Regions from separate parts of the Sunxiuqinia rutila genome, predicted to be linked through region 1. Evidence: riboswitches for the same ligand, from Rfam matches in the RefSeq annotation. Region 1 holds a riboswitch; the other holds the start of a gene.
What was found. Region 1 has a riboswitch for thiamine pyrophosphate ahead of thiM (hydroxyethylthiazole kinase). Riboswitches for the same ligand answer to the same signal wherever they lie in the genome.

Region 1 (8,202 bases):
TGGCATCGGTGGCATAGGGGTGTATTGAAAAGTAAATTTTATTGTCATCAGTGCTTATTGGGTTCGGAAAGCGTGTTGCTTTTCGGTTAAATAAATACAATGATGACATTTGAACAGACGGGTCTCAAACCCGAACTGCTTAGCGCCATTTCAGAAATGGGCTTTGAGCAACCTACTCCTATTCAGGAGAAAACAATTCCACATCTTATCAATAACAAAAACGACTTGATTGCTTTAGCGCAAACAGGTACGGGAAAAACAGCTGCTTTTGGGTTGCCTGTTCTTCACAATTGTGATGTGACTAAAAAAGATATTCAGGCTTTGATTTTGTGCCCAACGCGCGAGCTGTGTTTGCAGATTAGTCGCGATTTGGATGCTTTTTCCAAGAACCTACGTGGGTTTAAAAACATTGCCGTTTATGGTGGTGCCGATATCAGTAAGCAAATTCGTGAGTTGCGCAGTGGCGGCCAGGTGGTTGTAGGAACCCCCGGGCGTGTACATGACTTGATTCGCCGTAAGGTGTTAAACGTTAGTCAGATTCGATGGATGGTATTGGATGAGGCGGATGAAATGCTAAACATGGGTTTTAAGGAAGAGTTGGATGCAATCTTAGCAGAGACACCGGCCATCAAGCAAACCTTGCTTTTTTCGGCGACTATGCCTCGTGAGATTTCCAACATGACCAACAAATATTTACATTCTCCTGAGGAAATTTCAGTAGGACGTAAAAATGAAGGTGCAGCAAATGTGGAGCATCATTATTACGTGGTTCAGGCCAAAGATAAATATGCTACTTTGAAACGAGTGGCTGACAACTACCCCAACTGTTATGCTATTGTTTTCTGTCGTACTCGTATGGAAACACGTGATGTGGCAGAAAAGCTGATGGAAGATGGTTATAATGCGGATGCTTTGCATGGCGACTTGTCGCAGGCACAGCGCGATTATGTGATGAACCGTTTTCGTACGGGGCAATTGCAGATGTTGGTAGCAACCGACGTGGCAGCACGTGGGCTTGATGTGAATAGCCTGAGCCATGTTATTAACTACAGCTTGCCCGATGATCCGGAAGCATACATTCACCGTAGTGGACGTACCGGTAGAGCTGGGAAAAGTGGAATCTCAGTTTCTATTTTACACATGCGTGAAACCGGAAAACTGAGACATATTGAGAAAATCTTCAATAAGCGCTTCGAGCGGAAAGACGTTCCGGGAGGAGAAGAAATCTGTGAAGTTCAGTTGATGCACCTGGCAGAAAAAGTAGCGCAGGTTGAAGTGAATGACTCTAAAATTGATCCTTACATGCCGGCCATTATGGCGAAGTTTGAAGGATTGAACAGCGAGGAAATACTCAAGCGATTTGTTTCGGCTGAATTTAACCGCTTCTTAGCATACTATAAAAATGCACCGGACCTGAACGTTCGCGGACAGGAACGCAAGGGTGGAGATAAGCGTGGCCGGCGTGGTGATCGTGGAAATGACTACAACGACAATGGAATGAACTTTAGCCGCCTGTTTATCAATGCGGGTAAAAAGCAAAACCTGAATGCTTCACGCCTGTTAGGCTTGATTAATGAGCACTCGAAACGGAAAAATGTTGAAATTGGCAAAATCGATATTCAACGTAAATTCTCCTTCTTCGAGATCGATAGTCGTTTTGAAAAGGAATTGATTCAATCGATGAACCAGTCTTCATTGGATGGCCATTCTTTGGAGGTTGACCGAGTGACGGGCGAAGAGCGCGTGTCGGTTCCGAAAATTAAGAAGAAAAAGAAAACCGCCATGGACCAGCCAAGGGCCAAACGCAAGCGGACAAAAAGATAAAGCAAAAGCGGAGTGAATGGATTTTCACTCCGCTTTTTTTTTGCCTTTGGGCATGGTGTCAAACCAATTGTGGTTCTTCTTTCCAAAGGTTGTGGAAATGATGAACAGGCCCGTTGCCTTTGCCGATTTGGTAGGCAGCTCCTTTTTCAATGGCTTGATTGATGTACTGTTTTGCATGAGTCACTGCATCGTTCAGCGATTCTTGTTTAGCCAGGAAAGCGGCCAATGCCGAAGAAAAGGTGCAGCCTGTTCCGTGCGTGTTCCGGGTATTGATCCGTTTTGATGAAAGCTCCAGAAACTCATCCGTTTCAGCATTGTAAAACACGTCGATAAGCTCATTATCCGTTAAGTGTCCTGCTTTGAGCAAAACGGAAACGGTTTGCTGGCAGGATAAGGCCTTGGCAACTTTTTTCAAATCAGCTTGCTGGTTGATTTTTAGGCCGGACAAGATTTCTGCTTCCGGAATATTGGGGGTGATTACCCGCACCATTGGAATCAGCTCTTGTTGTAAGGTTGCAATGGCTTCGTCTTGTAGAAGTTTGTCGCCAGAGGTGGCTACCATAACCGGATCCAGAACAATATTGTTGACCTGATGTGGCAGGATGGCCTCTTTAACTGCACGGATGAGTTCCGAAGAGTGCAACATCCCAATTTTTATGGCATCAGTTCCAACATCTTCCAAAACTGATTTGATCTGTCCTTTTACAAAATCGATTGGGACAGGGTGGACGCCATAAACCCCAACCGTGTTTTCATCAACAATGGCGGTGATAGCCGTTGTTGCAAAACAGCCACAAGCTGAAATTGCCTTTAGGTCGGCCTGAATGCCGGCGCCACCACTGGGATCACTTCCGGCAATGCTTAAAACTCGTTTATAGTTCATTATTACGATTTAGAAATTATTGAAAATGATTAAAACCGGTTTTCCCAAATTGAGCTTCTTTTCCATCTTTGAACCAGTGAATCTCCGGTTTTCCTTCCTCAATGACCCCGATTGGGAAAACGGTTTGGCCAAACTGTTCTTGAAATAGCCTTTGTAATGGTTCAAGCTGACTGGATTCGAGGGTAAACAGCAATTCGTAGTCTTCGCCACCACCAACTGCCAATTCTTCCAGTTGCCAGTTTTGTTCCTGGCTCACCCGCTTCAGTTGTGGTGAGGTCGGCAGCTTGTTCAAATCAACTCTGGCTCTTTTCCTGGAAGCTTTCAGGATATGTTTTAGGTCGGAAGCAATTCCATCTGAAATGTCCATCATACTATGAACCCCGTTGAGATTGACCAGAGCTTCTCCTTGTTCAATCCTGGGTTCTGGCTGGTGGTGCTTTTTCAAAAGGTAATCCGTATCCTCGTTTGATTCCAGCTGGTTGAGCAGAACCTGCAGCCCACCTGCCGAATCCCCCAATGAGCCGGTAACACAAACCACATCGCCTGCTTGTGCGCCAGAACGTAATTTGGCCTGTCCTTTGGGGCACTTCCCAATGGCACAAACATTAATGGCCAAATGTTTAACGGATTTGGTGGTGTCACCTCCTAAAAGCGGAGTTTGGTAGCGATCCGAAATGGCGTGGTAGCCTTTCATCAGTTTATCCAGGTATTCAACATCGACTCCCGGAGGAATGGCGATGGACAGAAAAGTCCCAATTGGCGTTGCTCCCATAGCAGCTAAATCACTCAGGTTAACAGCAACCGATTTGTAGCCCAGTTGCCAAGGGGTGATTTTTTCACGCAAAAAGTGAATATCCTCAATCAGCATATCGGTGGTAACCAGCAGATCTTCGGTGTCATTCATTGGTAGAATGGCGCAATCATCACCAATGCCAAAGACGTTTTTGGTCAGCAGCGATTTAAACTCGGGTGAAAAACGTTCGATAAAACCGAACTCTCCTATTTCTTTTAATTCCATGGTTTTTCTTTTATCCTCAGTTTTGATGCCTCTAAAATTCATTAATTGTTCTGTCAGACAGGCCATTGCTCTTGCTGCCAAGCACTGTGCCAAAACATCCATTCCATTTTAAAGGACAGCTCAAAGGCCTTCGTCATCGCCTGGCGTTTTGCTGGTGTTGTGTTTTGCGCAGCTTCATCGCAAATGGCAACTGCCTTTTTTACGGCAAGAGCAAACTCTTCTCCACCATAAGTATTGATCCATTCCTGGTAAGGATTTGTTCCTTTTGTCTGGTTGGCCAAGATATAATCGCCCACTTCTTTGTAAACCCAGAAGCAAGGCAATATAGCAGCTAAGGCATTTTCAACCGATCCGCTGGCCAGCTGTTGGTGCATATGTCCGGTGTAAAGCGTGCAGGTTGGAGAAGGCGTTGCTTCTCCGCTTGCTCCTTTTAGGTACGATTCGTGCAAGGCTTGTTCTACGGTGACGGTATCTGAAGAGAATGAAAGAAAATCTTCGCGCCACTCTTTGCAGTCAAGTTTTGCGGCAATGCCTGCTAAAATTTTTCCATACTCGGCAAGGTAAAAAGCATCCTGCTGCAAGTAAAAAAAGAACTTTTCCTTTGGAAGTGTTCCTTCCATCAGTTCGTTCAAAAAAGGTAATTTTAATATTTGGTTATAGACAGGGTTACAGGTTTCCCAGGCTTCTTTACTCCATTTCATAGCTTTATTTTTTAACAATTAATTTTTTTAATGATGCTGCGGCTTTCATGGGACTATCCGCTGACGAGATGGCCGAAACAACAGCAACTCCGTCAGCTCCTTTGGCAATGATCTCCGCGGTGTTTTCAAGGTTTATTCCGCCAATGGCTACAGCAGGATGTTTGGATAATGCACAGCTGGCTTTTACGCCTTCGAGCCCAAATGGGGTGAACGTATCTGTTTTGGTCGGGGTGGCAAATACGGGCGAAATTCCGATGTAGTCGATATCTAAAGCATTGGCTTCTTCAACCTGTTGAATGGTTTCTACTGATAGCCCCAGAATTTTATTTTTCCCCAGAAATTGCCGGGCAATCTCGCAAGGCAAATCGCTTTGTCCAATGTGCAACCCATCTGCGTCAACGGCCAAGGCGATGTCTAGGCGGTCGTTAATGATGAGCGGAATATTCTGTGGTTTGAGTAACCTTTTTAACCGAATTCCAAGCTCATAAAAGTCGCGGGATGAACAGTCTTTTTCGCGGAGCTGAACCATGGTGACGCCTCCTTTCACTGCTTCGGAAACAATGTATTCCAATGGCCTTCCTTTCGACAAATCGCGATCGGTTACCAGGTAGAGGCTCAAATCAAAAGGAATCATAGTTAATTGATAAAGGTGTTGGTAATTTCTTCTTCGGAAAGTTGATACAAGGTGTCAATGAAGACGGTTTGTAAACTTCCCGGGCCGGCAACTTTAGCTGCTGATAACTCACCGGTAATTCCCATCACAGCCATGGCGTGTGCTGCAGCCTGAAGTGCGTCTTCGTTGATTGCGGCAAAGGCTCCGGTGATGGCAGATGCTGTACAGCCCATGCCGGTTACTCTGGGCATGAGTGTACTGCCATTTTTAATGGAAATGACCTGTTCTCCATTCGTGATGAAATCTTCCACACCGCTAATGACCACCACTGCTCCGGTTTGATTGGCCAAACGCTTGGCCGCTTCTAAAGCTGAATCGGCAGCGATGGTGCTATCGACTCCTTTTGTGGCTATATTTTCTTTTGCCAAAGCCATGATTTCGGAGGCATTTCCGCGGATAATGCTTGGTTGGCATGTGGCTATAATTTGGGTCGCTACTTGATTCCGATAAGGAGTAGCGCCTACACCAACCGGATCGAAAACTACCGGTATTCCTTTTTGCCTGGCTGCAGCTCCGGCCTGAAGCATGCCGTCAACCCATTGTGGGTTTAAGGTTCCCATATTGATAACTAATGAAGAGGCAATTCCGACCATATCGGCGACTTCTTCAATGGCGTGAGCCATCACCGGGGAGGCACCAACTGCAAGCAAGGCGTTGGCCGTATTATTCATAACCACAAAATTGGTGATGTTATGCACCAAGGGGACGTTTTTTCTTAAAGCTGTTAAATCAGCATAAATCGATTTTGAATTGATCATGACGTTTATTTTTGGGAACGAACGAATCTTGCCGCTAAAGGGATTATAAAGGAAAAGCCGCTCCGCAGAAATGCGAAACGGCTTGTATTTAGCGTTCAATTAATCGTCAATTGAAATACAATCCTCGTTTCCCTCCGCTGTTATTATACATTTCAGGTTCCGGGGTATAATCTCAGCCCGCCTATTGGCGGACACCCCCAACGAGATGCAGTAAAAGTATCAAATATTCTTGAAGAACGAAAGTCGCTTGCGTGACCAATTGATCATACTCAACTAAAATGATTAGCTAAGTGGAATCGAGAAGTAGAACTGACTTCCTTTTCCTAAAGTACTTTCTGCCCAAATTTTTCCCTGGTGAGCATCGATAAATTCTTTGGCAATAATCAGTCCAAGGCCCGTTCCTGTTTCATCGTTTGTCCCTCTCGAAGAGGCGTTTTTATCAATTCTGAAAAGGTTCGCTAATTGTTCCGAAGACATGCCTACCCCAGTGTCAGCAACAACGAAGTTTAAGTTGTTTGAATCAGCCGAGGCCGTAATTTTTACGCTTCCTCCCTTAGCGGTAAACTTGATGGCATTGGTAACTAAATTTCGCAAGGTTGAGCTAATCATGTTGGAGTCGAGCTTGGCTGTTGTTTCTTTTTCCACTTCCCACGTTAGTTTAATTCCTTTGTTTTGAGCAATTGGAGCTAGAACCAATAAAGTGTCAGAAACTAGTTCTTCAACTTTTTCAGTTTTGGGCGAATAGTTTACTTTTCCATTCTGCATTCGAGCCCAAATGAGTATGTTTTGCAAAAGGTTGAAGATGCGTTTGGACGATTGATGAACAATGGAGGCATACTCTGTCGTGTCTTCCCGGTTGTCTTCTTTTATCGACGCATTAAGCATTTCGCTAAACCCGAGCAGTGCATTGAACGGGTTCATCAAATCGTGGCTGATGATGGAGAAAAACTTGTCTTTTTGAAGGGAATCCTTGGTTACCTTTTTGTTTAGGGTCAGAATATTTTCCTGAAAACGATTGTTCTTCAATGCAAGCCAGAAAATGTATCCGGCAAGCAAGCAGGCCAATAACATTAGGGCAATCAGGATATTTTGCAGAAAGTTAGTCGAACTCTGGACTGAGTTTAGAAAGGAGTTGTTCTGCCTGACCTCCTGTGCTTTGATATGGCTTTTTACTTCATCAACAAGTTGGTGTATTTCGCTGATTAGATTGTTGTTGATAGCAATGAGTTTGAGTTCACTTTCTTTAAGTTTATAGGCTTTCTTCACCAGCTCTGTGATGTTCCCGGAACTTGGATTCAGGCTGGTTGTTTGTTGGTTTGGAGTTGTTCCAGGCTGGCTTTGCGGAGACTGCACCAGAAGTTTGGTATTGACACGCTCCTGGACTTTTTCACCAACGAGGGCCGTTTTTATTTTTCCCAGCAAGCCTTTTTTATGACTCTCCCGTGTTTCCGTGACGCTGATTGTGTCTACCCGTCCTTCAGCCGGGAGTGGGGAGTACTTTCCCAGATTGGTTTGCTGTGCTTCCAGATCGGCGACTGAAAAAATCAAGGAATCGGTAATTTGTCGTAGCCGGACATAAATGTCTGTTTCTTTGGTTTTTTCATCCAGGATACCCGTAATGTGGTCACTTTCTTCAGCAGACACATTCGCGAAAGCTTGCTGTAATAGCCGGATGTTTTCAGAGAGTGTCTGAACATGAAACTTGTAGGCTTCAAAAGCTTGTGGCTCAAAAGTAATGCAGTACTCTTGAAAGCGGGCTTCCAGCAACAAAAGCGATTCGGTAACGCTTTCTGTTTTCAGAAGCTGTTCCCGGTTTTGCTGAGATAGATTTAGTGCTAACTGAATTTGGGCTTTTTCATTAATTAGGCTAATGATTATTCCAACAATCAGAATCAGAGTTAATGCCATCAACAGGGTTACTGTGAGCAGGCGTTTGGGGAGTTTTAATTTTGACATTTCCGGAATCGTCCTTTAACTGTTTTCGAATTTTGCTTTGCAAAAATCGAAATATTCCAGCAGGAAAATCAATTGGTGAACTATACTTTATCTATACTTCAGTGGTAGTAGGTTGTTTGTCAGTTTGTTGTTTGTCAATCAAAAGAAGAAAGTCGGTCAGGTTTTCATCATTTACCAGGTTCAGTTTTTTTCGCAGGCGGTAGCGGGCTACATCAACACTTTGCGGGTTTTGAAAGGTAAGGACAGCAATGTCTTTGGATGAAAAACCAGAGCGTAACAAGGCGCATAATTTGCGCTCATTGGGTGTTAGGTTTGGAAAACGCTCCAGCAGGATGCGGTAAAAGGAATCGAAAGCACTCTCAAAACGGGCTTCAAAATCATTCCAGATC
Region 2 (8,202 bases), on a different contig from region 1:
TTCAGTTGGAAAAAACAAGTTGGCTGACCGTTAAGCAACAACATCGTTTCCGGGAGATTACCGATCAGCTTATCCGTTTTCTGGAAATGCTGGATGCCGCGCGCGAGATGGGGACGGTGAGTCAGGAAACGCTTTATAATCGGCAAAATGAGCAGATGAACAAACGCATGTATGTGCTTTCCATTGTGGCTGCTTTTTTCCTTCCTCTCGGCTTTTTTACGGGTTTGCTTGGCGTGAACCTGGCAGGTATTCCCAAAGCGGAAAGCCCTGTGGCTTTCCTGGGATTTATAGTGATTCTTTTGGTGGTGGTGGGGTTTCAGTTTTGGTTGTTTAAACGCAACAAGTGGTTGTAAACAACTATCGGAATCCAATTTTCTGTAGTAGTTGCCGAAATTGTTGGTGGTCGTTTAAGTGCAAGCCTGTTTAAATAATTTGGAAGTAAACTTACTTTTTTATTTTTGTTAACTTCGAATGCACTTTTATCCAAAGTCTCATGTTAATAAGAAAGTTGTTGATTATACTACTCGTTGTCGTTTGTTGCTCTTGCGCTGTAAAACATCGGACGCTTACACGTGTTCAGGATTGGTCGTATCCTGTGGGGCAGATGGATAACCAATTGAGTTTTAGTTATGTTGATAATGTTATTGAGAAAACCAACAATAAGCAAGGAGCACGGTGGGCAAAACGAAAAAACATTCATGTTGTCAGCATTCGTTTAATCAACAACAGCAAGCACCCAATCCATGGAACGCAACTTTCCTTTTTTAATGGTGATGAGCAGGTGGAGCTAGTGCACAATGCCTGGCTGGCTCGGAAGGTACGACAGCGTATATCTCCTTTGATGTTTCTTTTTTTTCCGGTGGCATTGATTGAAGTCATGATCTTTGATGACGACGATGATGAGGGATATGATGATCCGTATGAAGAGTATGATTCACTTACCATGTCTGTTGCGGAACAAGTTGATGATTTTCGGATTAAAGAAAACTCAACATTAAAAGATGAGTTAATGAATTTTCAACTGGCGAACCAGATTTTAATGCCAGGAAAACCGGTTTACGGGATTATTGGGGTGCGTAGTAAGTCAGAATTAAAAACTTTGCGGGCGGTATGCCGTAACAGCAATTTCGAGATTCTTTCCAATCAGTTGCAATAAAAAAAAGCCCCGCCGTTTGGCGAGGCTTCAGAATTACTAACTAAACTAAACCTTTTGGGATCATGAAATTTCAATCATGCGAGATACTTGTTTTTTCAGTTCTTCCCGTTTGGGAAGTGTGATTTTCAGTACTCCGTTTTTGTGTGTTGCCTTGATTTTGTTGGCATCCACACCTTCCGGAAGCCGGAATGACCGGCTGAATGAAGAATAGTTAAATTCGTTAAAAACCACTTTTTCGCCATCCTTCTCTTCCTTGGTTTCTTGTTTCTCAGAAGAAACGGTCAGAATATTGTCTTTCAGATCAATGTGGAAATCTTTTTTATCCAGTCCTGGTGCTGCAACTTCAATTTCGAAGTCATTCTTTTTCTCATAAACATTTACGGCTGGATTTGAGTTCCACTCGGTTCTATCAAAAACATCATTCCAAATATTTCTTCCAAAGAAATCGTCCAATAAACTTGGAACACTTTGCTTGTTTCTGATTAATGGTAACATAACTAAATCCTCCTTTATTTTTGTTTAACTTCAGCGTCAACACTTAGTCTCCAGCAAAGCGCATTCCAGTTTGTTATTAAGCACAGAAGTCTGTAGTTATGATAATTTGTGTTGTCAAAATGTCGTTTTTGAAGTCAAATTTTCATCTTTTAAGCGGTTGGTTCTGAATTATTTTCAGGTTTTAGGGAAGCTGGTTGGACTATTTAGAATGAAGAGTTTGTTTTTTCTTCCTACCTTTGCGGCAACATTTACGCAATGGGGTGTCCAAGATTTTACGGACTGAGATCATACCCAATGAACCTGATCCGGTTAGTACCGGCGTAGGGAGGGCGAAAGGAAATCTATTCCTACCTCATTGGTTATTATTTAACCAAAATTATCACAAAATGAAACGTTTAGGATTAATGCTGCTTTTGCAGTGTTTGTTTGTGTATTCATTCGCACAGTTTTCGGTTTCCGGAAAAGTGATGAATGAATCGGGAGAGAAACTGGTTGGCGCTAATTTAGTGCTGTCCGGAACTTACAAAGGAACATCGGCTGATGTTAATGGAGCTTATAAGTTTGAAAATGTAAAAGCCGGAAATTACACGCTCCGGATTTCTTACATGGGCTACGAAGCCCAGAGTATCAATTTGAAAGTGACTAAGAATGTTGTTCGGGATGTCGTTTTGGTTCCGTTGGATATTCTTGCTGAAGAGGTGATTGTTTCGGCAACCCGGGCCGGAGCTAAAACACCGGTTGCGGTTTCAGATTTAAGCCGTGAGGATATTGAAGCCCAGGCAGCGGGACAAGATATTCCTTACCTGCTAGGATTGTCACCATCGGTTATTACTTCGTCGGAAGCCGGAACCGGCATTGGCTATTCTGCTCTTCGGATTCGAGGAACGGATCCTACCCGAATCAATGTTACAATCAATGGAGTTCCGCTGAATGATTCCGAATCGCAGGGAGCTTTTTGGGTGAACATGCCCGACTTTGCCAGCTCGGTTGACAATGTGCAGATTCAGCGTGGGCTGGGAACTTCCACTAACGGAGCTGCCGCTTTTGGGGCCACTATCAATTTCCAAACCGAAACGTTTAATGGAGATCCATATGCGGAAGCTCAGAGTTTGGTCGGTTCATTTGGAACCAACAAAAACAGCATAAAAGCAGGAACTGGACTTATTGATGGTAAGTTTACAGTTGATGCGCGCTATTCCAAACTCAATTCAGATGGTTATGTAGACCATACGTTTGTGGATCATGAGTCTTACTTCATCAGTGCGGCTTACTATACCGAAAAGAGCCTTATCAAGGCAAACATTATTAGCGGAGATCAGCGTACCGGAATTAGCTGGTGGGGAAATCCAAATCCGGAAGAAGACCGGAAATATAACCCGGCAGGAGAGTATACCGACGAATTTGGGAATAAACAATACTACGAAGATCAGACGGATAACTATTTCCAGGATCACTACCAGGTATTTTATTCCACCCAGTTAAGCGCGTTTACCAACCTGAATGTGGGCATGCACTATACGGCAGGAGAGGGCTACTACGAACAGTACAAGGAAGATGAGGCTTATGCCGACTATGGTTTGGAAAATGTAACGATAGGTGGAGAGACCCTGGAGGAAACGGATTTGATTCGCCGGAAGTGGTTGGACAATGACTTTTATGGAGCCACTTTTTCGTTGAATTACAACCGGAATAAACTGGATGCCAGTTTGGGGGGTGCCTGGAATAAGTATGATGGCGATCACTTTGGACAGATTATTTGGATGCGCAATGCCGGAACCACTGAAAAAGACCACGAATGGTATTTCAATGTGGGCGAAAAAACGGACTTCAACGTTTTTGGAAAGTTGAACTATCAACTGGCTAAGAAACTTAATGTTTACGGAGACTTGCAATATCGCAGAATCAATTACGAGATGAGCGGGCAGGACGACGATCTGATTGCTTTGGATCAGACGCATGAATACGATTTCTTCAACCCTAAAATGGGCTTGTTCTATGATTTGGCTCAAAACCAGGAGGCTTATTTTTCCTTTGGTATTGGGCATCGCGAACCCACCCGGACGATTTTTAAGGAAGCAATAAAAGAGGATATTGTCGTTTTGCCAAAATCCGAAACCTTGTATGACTATGAATTGGGGTATAACTTCAGCGCTACCAAAGCCGCTTTTGGTGTCAACTTGTACTACATGTATTACCGCGACCAGTTGGTTCCCACGGGGGAGAAAAACAATGTTGGAAACAGCATTATGACCAATGTGGATAAAAGTTACCGCGCCGGAATTGAATTTGTTGGCGGGGTGAAAATTCTCCATAATCTGAACTGGGATTTTAACTTCACCTTGAGTAGTAATAAAATCAAAGACTACGTGGAGTATGCGACCTACTATGATGAAGACTGGAATGAAAGCGAAGGAGCCAAGTATTTAGGAACAACCAATATTGCTTATTCTCCCGAAACTATGGGAAGCAGTATTTTGGCCTATGAACCGGCCAGGATTCTTAAATTCAGCCTGATCACAAAGTATGTGGGCAAACAGTACTTTGACAATACTTCCAGCGAAGATCGTAAAATTGATGCGTACCTTGTAAATAACCTGCGCGGAGACTTGATCTTGAAAGAATCTTTCTTCAGCAAAATCAACTTATTTGTTCAGGTTAATAACCTGTTGGATGCGGAATACTCAAACAATGGTTATGGGGGCAATTGGTATGAGCAGGGGGTAGAAAAAACCTGGGCGTACTATTATCCACAAGCCGGAATTAACTTCATGACCGGTTTGACGCTGACTTTCTAATTGTTACAAGAGTTTTATTTAAGTTTTAGGTAGATGATAACCCTTGAATCAAACCAATGATTCAGGGGTTATTCTGTTTCAATCTGCGATAAGTTGCTGGTCTTTGCGCTATAGTATAATGGAGCAACGGTTACCTTGGGGTAACGACGTCGCAGGCGCCGGGCTTCAGCCACCAGGAAATCAATGGAATTTCCAATTTCAAAAAAGGGGGAGAGGTTCTCAAAATGCATTTGTGCCGTATCTTTCTCCCAGCCGGCATTGGCCGCCATGCCTTCAATAAATTTATCTTTACGATCTTCCAGCTGAACCATCTCGCAGTTGTCGTGTGCAATCAGGGCAATGTGGCGAACACCTCCAACGCCAATAGCATACGAAACCTGGAATTCATGGTAAAACAGGTTAGCACCCCCCGAGCGGATAATGTAGGCAAAGTTATCCGGAACCCACAGGTTTTTCCGGTTATCCATGCACATGCCAATCAGCATTTGTGGATTTTTATACGAACAAAAAGTCTTGTTTAAATTTTGGTATTCCAACAATAAACCAATAGGGGTATTTTGGTATTGGGGCAAAATATCTTTTTTGTCTTTTACATCGATCAGCTGTGCCATTCCTTTTCGTTCTATTTTATTAACTACAGCAACCGCGCCGGCTCCTAAAGGTTCAAAAAATCAAAATAAAAAGAATGAAGGGCTGTCGGCGGTCATCCGTTTTTTCTTGTTATTTTTGAGGGAATAAAGGCAAAAGATTATGGCAAAAGATTGGAAAGAGCGTTTGGGAGTGGTTTATTCAACCAATCCTGATTTTGGCTATAGCAAGGAGGAGGACTCGGAGCAGGAAACACTGGCACCGGGCAAGCAGGATTTGCGGGTGAGCCTGGACAAGAAAAACCGCAAAGGCAAGGCCGTAACCTTGGTGACGGGGTTTGTTGGACAGGAAGATGATCTGAAAGCCTTGGGCAAACTGCTGAAGTCGAAATGTGGTGTTGGCGGTTCAACCAAGGATGGAGAAATTATGGTGCAAGGCGATTTTCGCGATCAGGTTATGCAAATTCTTCAAAAAGAAGGCTACAAGGTGAAACGTTCCGGAGGCTAGTGCTTAGCCAGACAGAGACGATTGGAGCCGGTATAAAAAATGAAAACAGGCTGGTGGAAACTCCTCCTGCCTGTTATCAGATCTAACTAAACCAACTAAATACTCAATTAACCTTTTCTCCACTCAAATCATTTATCAAATTTGTTTTCATGTGACTTGTTCTTTTAAGTGATTTTAATTTGTTTGTTTCATTTTAGACCGAAAAAATGACCTGAAATATTGATTTTATTTTTGGTTGATTTCTAAGTTGTTGATTTGTAGTTATTTTTGGACGTCCATTGTTTGACGAAATTTTCCCATTCCCGGAAGCGTTTTTGATCCATCACCCGTTCCATTTTCACCTGCCCCCCTTTTTTCTGTTGGTCAGTATTCCAATCCAGAAAGCACGATTTGGGCAGGGTATGCACCTGCACACCTTTAAGCGCTTTGGAGCGGGCCACCCGGTAGTTCTTATTGACTTGCTTAAGCCTGTTATCCAGCGCTTCGGCCAAGTGTTGCGGGTCAACCGGACTATCGCAGGCCAGGTACCAAACATGGTAAAACTGGCCATCAATTCGAATGGCCGAAAGGGTAAACTCCGGAATTTTAATGTCGAACTGGTCTTCCAGTTCCAGGATGGCCTGGTTCATTTTATCGACAGAAAGTTGGGAGCCAACGACATTCATAAAAAACTTGGTTCGCCCCGTGATCCGGATTTCTGCCCGGTCAACGTTGGTAAACGCGATGGTATCTCCAATCATGTAGCGCCATAAACCGGATACGGTACTGATCACCAATACATATTCCACGCCTTCTTCCACTTCAGTCAGGTTCAGCGCAGGAGCATCGGCTTTCAGAGTTCCTTCATCGGTCATGTTTTCCGGCGTAAACGGTACAAATTCAAAATAGATCCCATTGTCTACCAGCAGTTTCATGGAGCGGGTATCCGGACGTTCCTGAAAAGCGATGAAGCCTTCCGATGCAAAATAGGTGTCGATGATGGTAATCGGGTCGGCCAGCAAGGCGTTGAATGTTTTTTCGTAGGGCTCGAAGGCCACGCCTCCGGTGGTATACACCTGCAGGTTGGGCCAAATGTCGTGAATGGTATTGACGCCGTGGTAATCAATCACCCTTTTCAGCATGAGCTGCAGCCAGGAAGGGATGCCGCTTAATGCCCCAATATCCCAGTCGCGGGCACGTTTGGCTATTTCAAGAACCCGCTCATCCCAGTCGTTGATTCTTGAAATCTCTTCCCCGGGACGGTAAAAGCCTTTAAACCAGGTAGGAATATTACTGGCACTTATTCCGCTAATTTCACCTTCCAGGTAACCGTTGCGTTCATTGAGTTGGGTCGAGCTGCCAAGCATCAGCACCTCCTTTTCAAAAAAAGTAGCCGGCAAATTGAAGTTGGCTGTTGCCCCAAGTTGTTTAATCCCGGCCAAACGGATGGCATTCAGCATGTCTTCGCTAACGGGTATTCGTTTGCTGCGTTCACCGGTGGTGCCCGAACTTAGCGCAAAGTAGGCTGGCTTTCCCGGCCAGCTTACATTTTCCTCTCCTTGCTGCAGGCGGTGCAACCACGCTTCTTCCATTTGATGGTAGTCAAAATAAGGAATTCGGAAAGCAAAGGCTTCGGCCAGGTTTTGGGCATAAAGCAGGTCTCCTAGCCGGTAGTGCTGTCCAAAACGGGTGTCTTTAGCTTTAACAAGCAGCTCGTGCAAAACCTGAAGCTGTTTGGCATGAAAATCAGACTTGGAGCTTACCGCGTAGCTAAGTTCAACGGCCTTTTTTATAATTGTTCCTATAATTGCCATGAGTAATCAAATTGGTTCTTTTTACCGCCTTTGCAAATTGAAAGCCAAAAAATAAATCTCCTGAAAGGCTTGGTTTTAGGCCTTTTTATTGATGAGTTTGTGTGAGGAGTGACGACCTCAGGTTGGGGAAGTTTAGAACCAACTAGCCGAAGAGCCTTCCGGGTTTTAGTTGCTGAAGTTTGAAAGGGAGTCGGGCTTGGTTTTGTTGATTACCTGTGTTTTAGACTATGGCGCGTTAAGTGTGGCATGATTTTGTTGTGAGAGAAGCTTGAACATAAAATCGAATCAAGATGAAAATTGTAGGATCAGTTTTGTTAATATTAGGAATCATTGGTCTTGTTGTGTTTGGAATACAGGCTCTTAATGATTCAGAGACTTTTAGTGTTTTAGGGGCTGAAGTGGCCGTGAGCAAAGCCAATTGGACGCCGGTAATCATTAGCGCTTTTGTATTGCTTGTTGGTTTTGTACTGACTTTAGTGCGCAAAAAGAACTAGTATTTGTATGCAAACCCGTGTGGCTGTTAGTCGCTTGCCCATCCTATATCAACATTTAATCTCTATTTTCCTGCCTTTTTCGGCCTGTTAATCTGGATTTTATTCCATCGAAGCCGGATACAGCTTTCGTCTCCTTATCCTTTCTGTCAAAAATCAAGGGTAGCAAAGCCGTACCCTGCTTTTTTATTCTCCTCCCCAAGGGTATCGCTTCTATACCCATGGGGAGGAAAGCAATACCCTTGGGGATATACATGATGCAGTTGGGTATGATGACCATCCCCTGTTGCTTTGAGGTTAAAATTATGGGGAGGAAGATGATCTCTTAGGGGATATCAATGGTGTACTTGGGTATGATAGATATCCCCTAAGGGATA

Region 2: it holds a riboswitch for thiamine pyrophosphate, as region 1 does, so the genes downstream of both, ACRD6K_RS11300 (TonB-dependent receptor) here and thiM (hydroxyethylthiazole kinase) in region 1, are expected to answer to the same signal.

What each region holds. Positions count from the first base shown of each region.
Region 1 is NZ_JBNGOT010000008.1:121,952-130,153, reverse strand. It holds gene ACRD6K_RS11890 (DEAD/DEAH box helicase) at 100-1,824, shown strand; gene thiD (bifunctional hydroxymethylpyrimidine kinase/phosphomethylpyrimidine kinase) at 1,883-2,707, opposite strand; gene thiL (thiamine-phosphate kinase) at 2,724-3,725, opposite strand; gene ACRD6K_RS11875 (TenA family protein) at 3,779-4,426, opposite strand; gene thiE (thiamine phosphate synthase) at 4,431-5,060, opposite strand; gene thiM (hydroxyethylthiazole kinase) at 5,063-5,857, opposite strand; TPP riboswitch at 5,970-6,066, opposite strand; gene ACRD6K_RS11860 (sensor histidine kinase) at 6,140-7,813, opposite strand; gene ACRD6K_RS11855 (response regulator) at 7,905-8,202, opposite strand, start outside.
Region 2 is NZ_JBNGOT010000007.1:284,246-292,447, forward strand. It holds gene ACRD6K_RS11285 (zinc transporter ZntB) at 1-353, shown strand, start outside; gene ACRD6K_RS11290 (hypothetical protein) at 512-1,156, shown strand; gene ACRD6K_RS11295 (Hsp20/alpha crystallin family protein) at 1,217-1,651, opposite strand; TPP riboswitch at 1,898-1,995, shown strand; gene ACRD6K_RS11300 (TonB-dependent receptor) at 2,038-4,446, shown strand; gene ACRD6K_RS11305 (carbonic anhydrase) at 4,515-5,057, opposite strand; gene ACRD6K_RS11310 (translation initiation factor) at 5,197-5,541, shown strand; gene ACRD6K_RS11315 (GH3 family acyl-acid amido synthetase) at 5,784-7,334, opposite strand; gene ACRD6K_RS11320 (transglycosylase) at 7,625-7,828, shown strand; gene ACRD6K_RS11325 (hypothetical protein) at 7,884-8,105, opposite strand.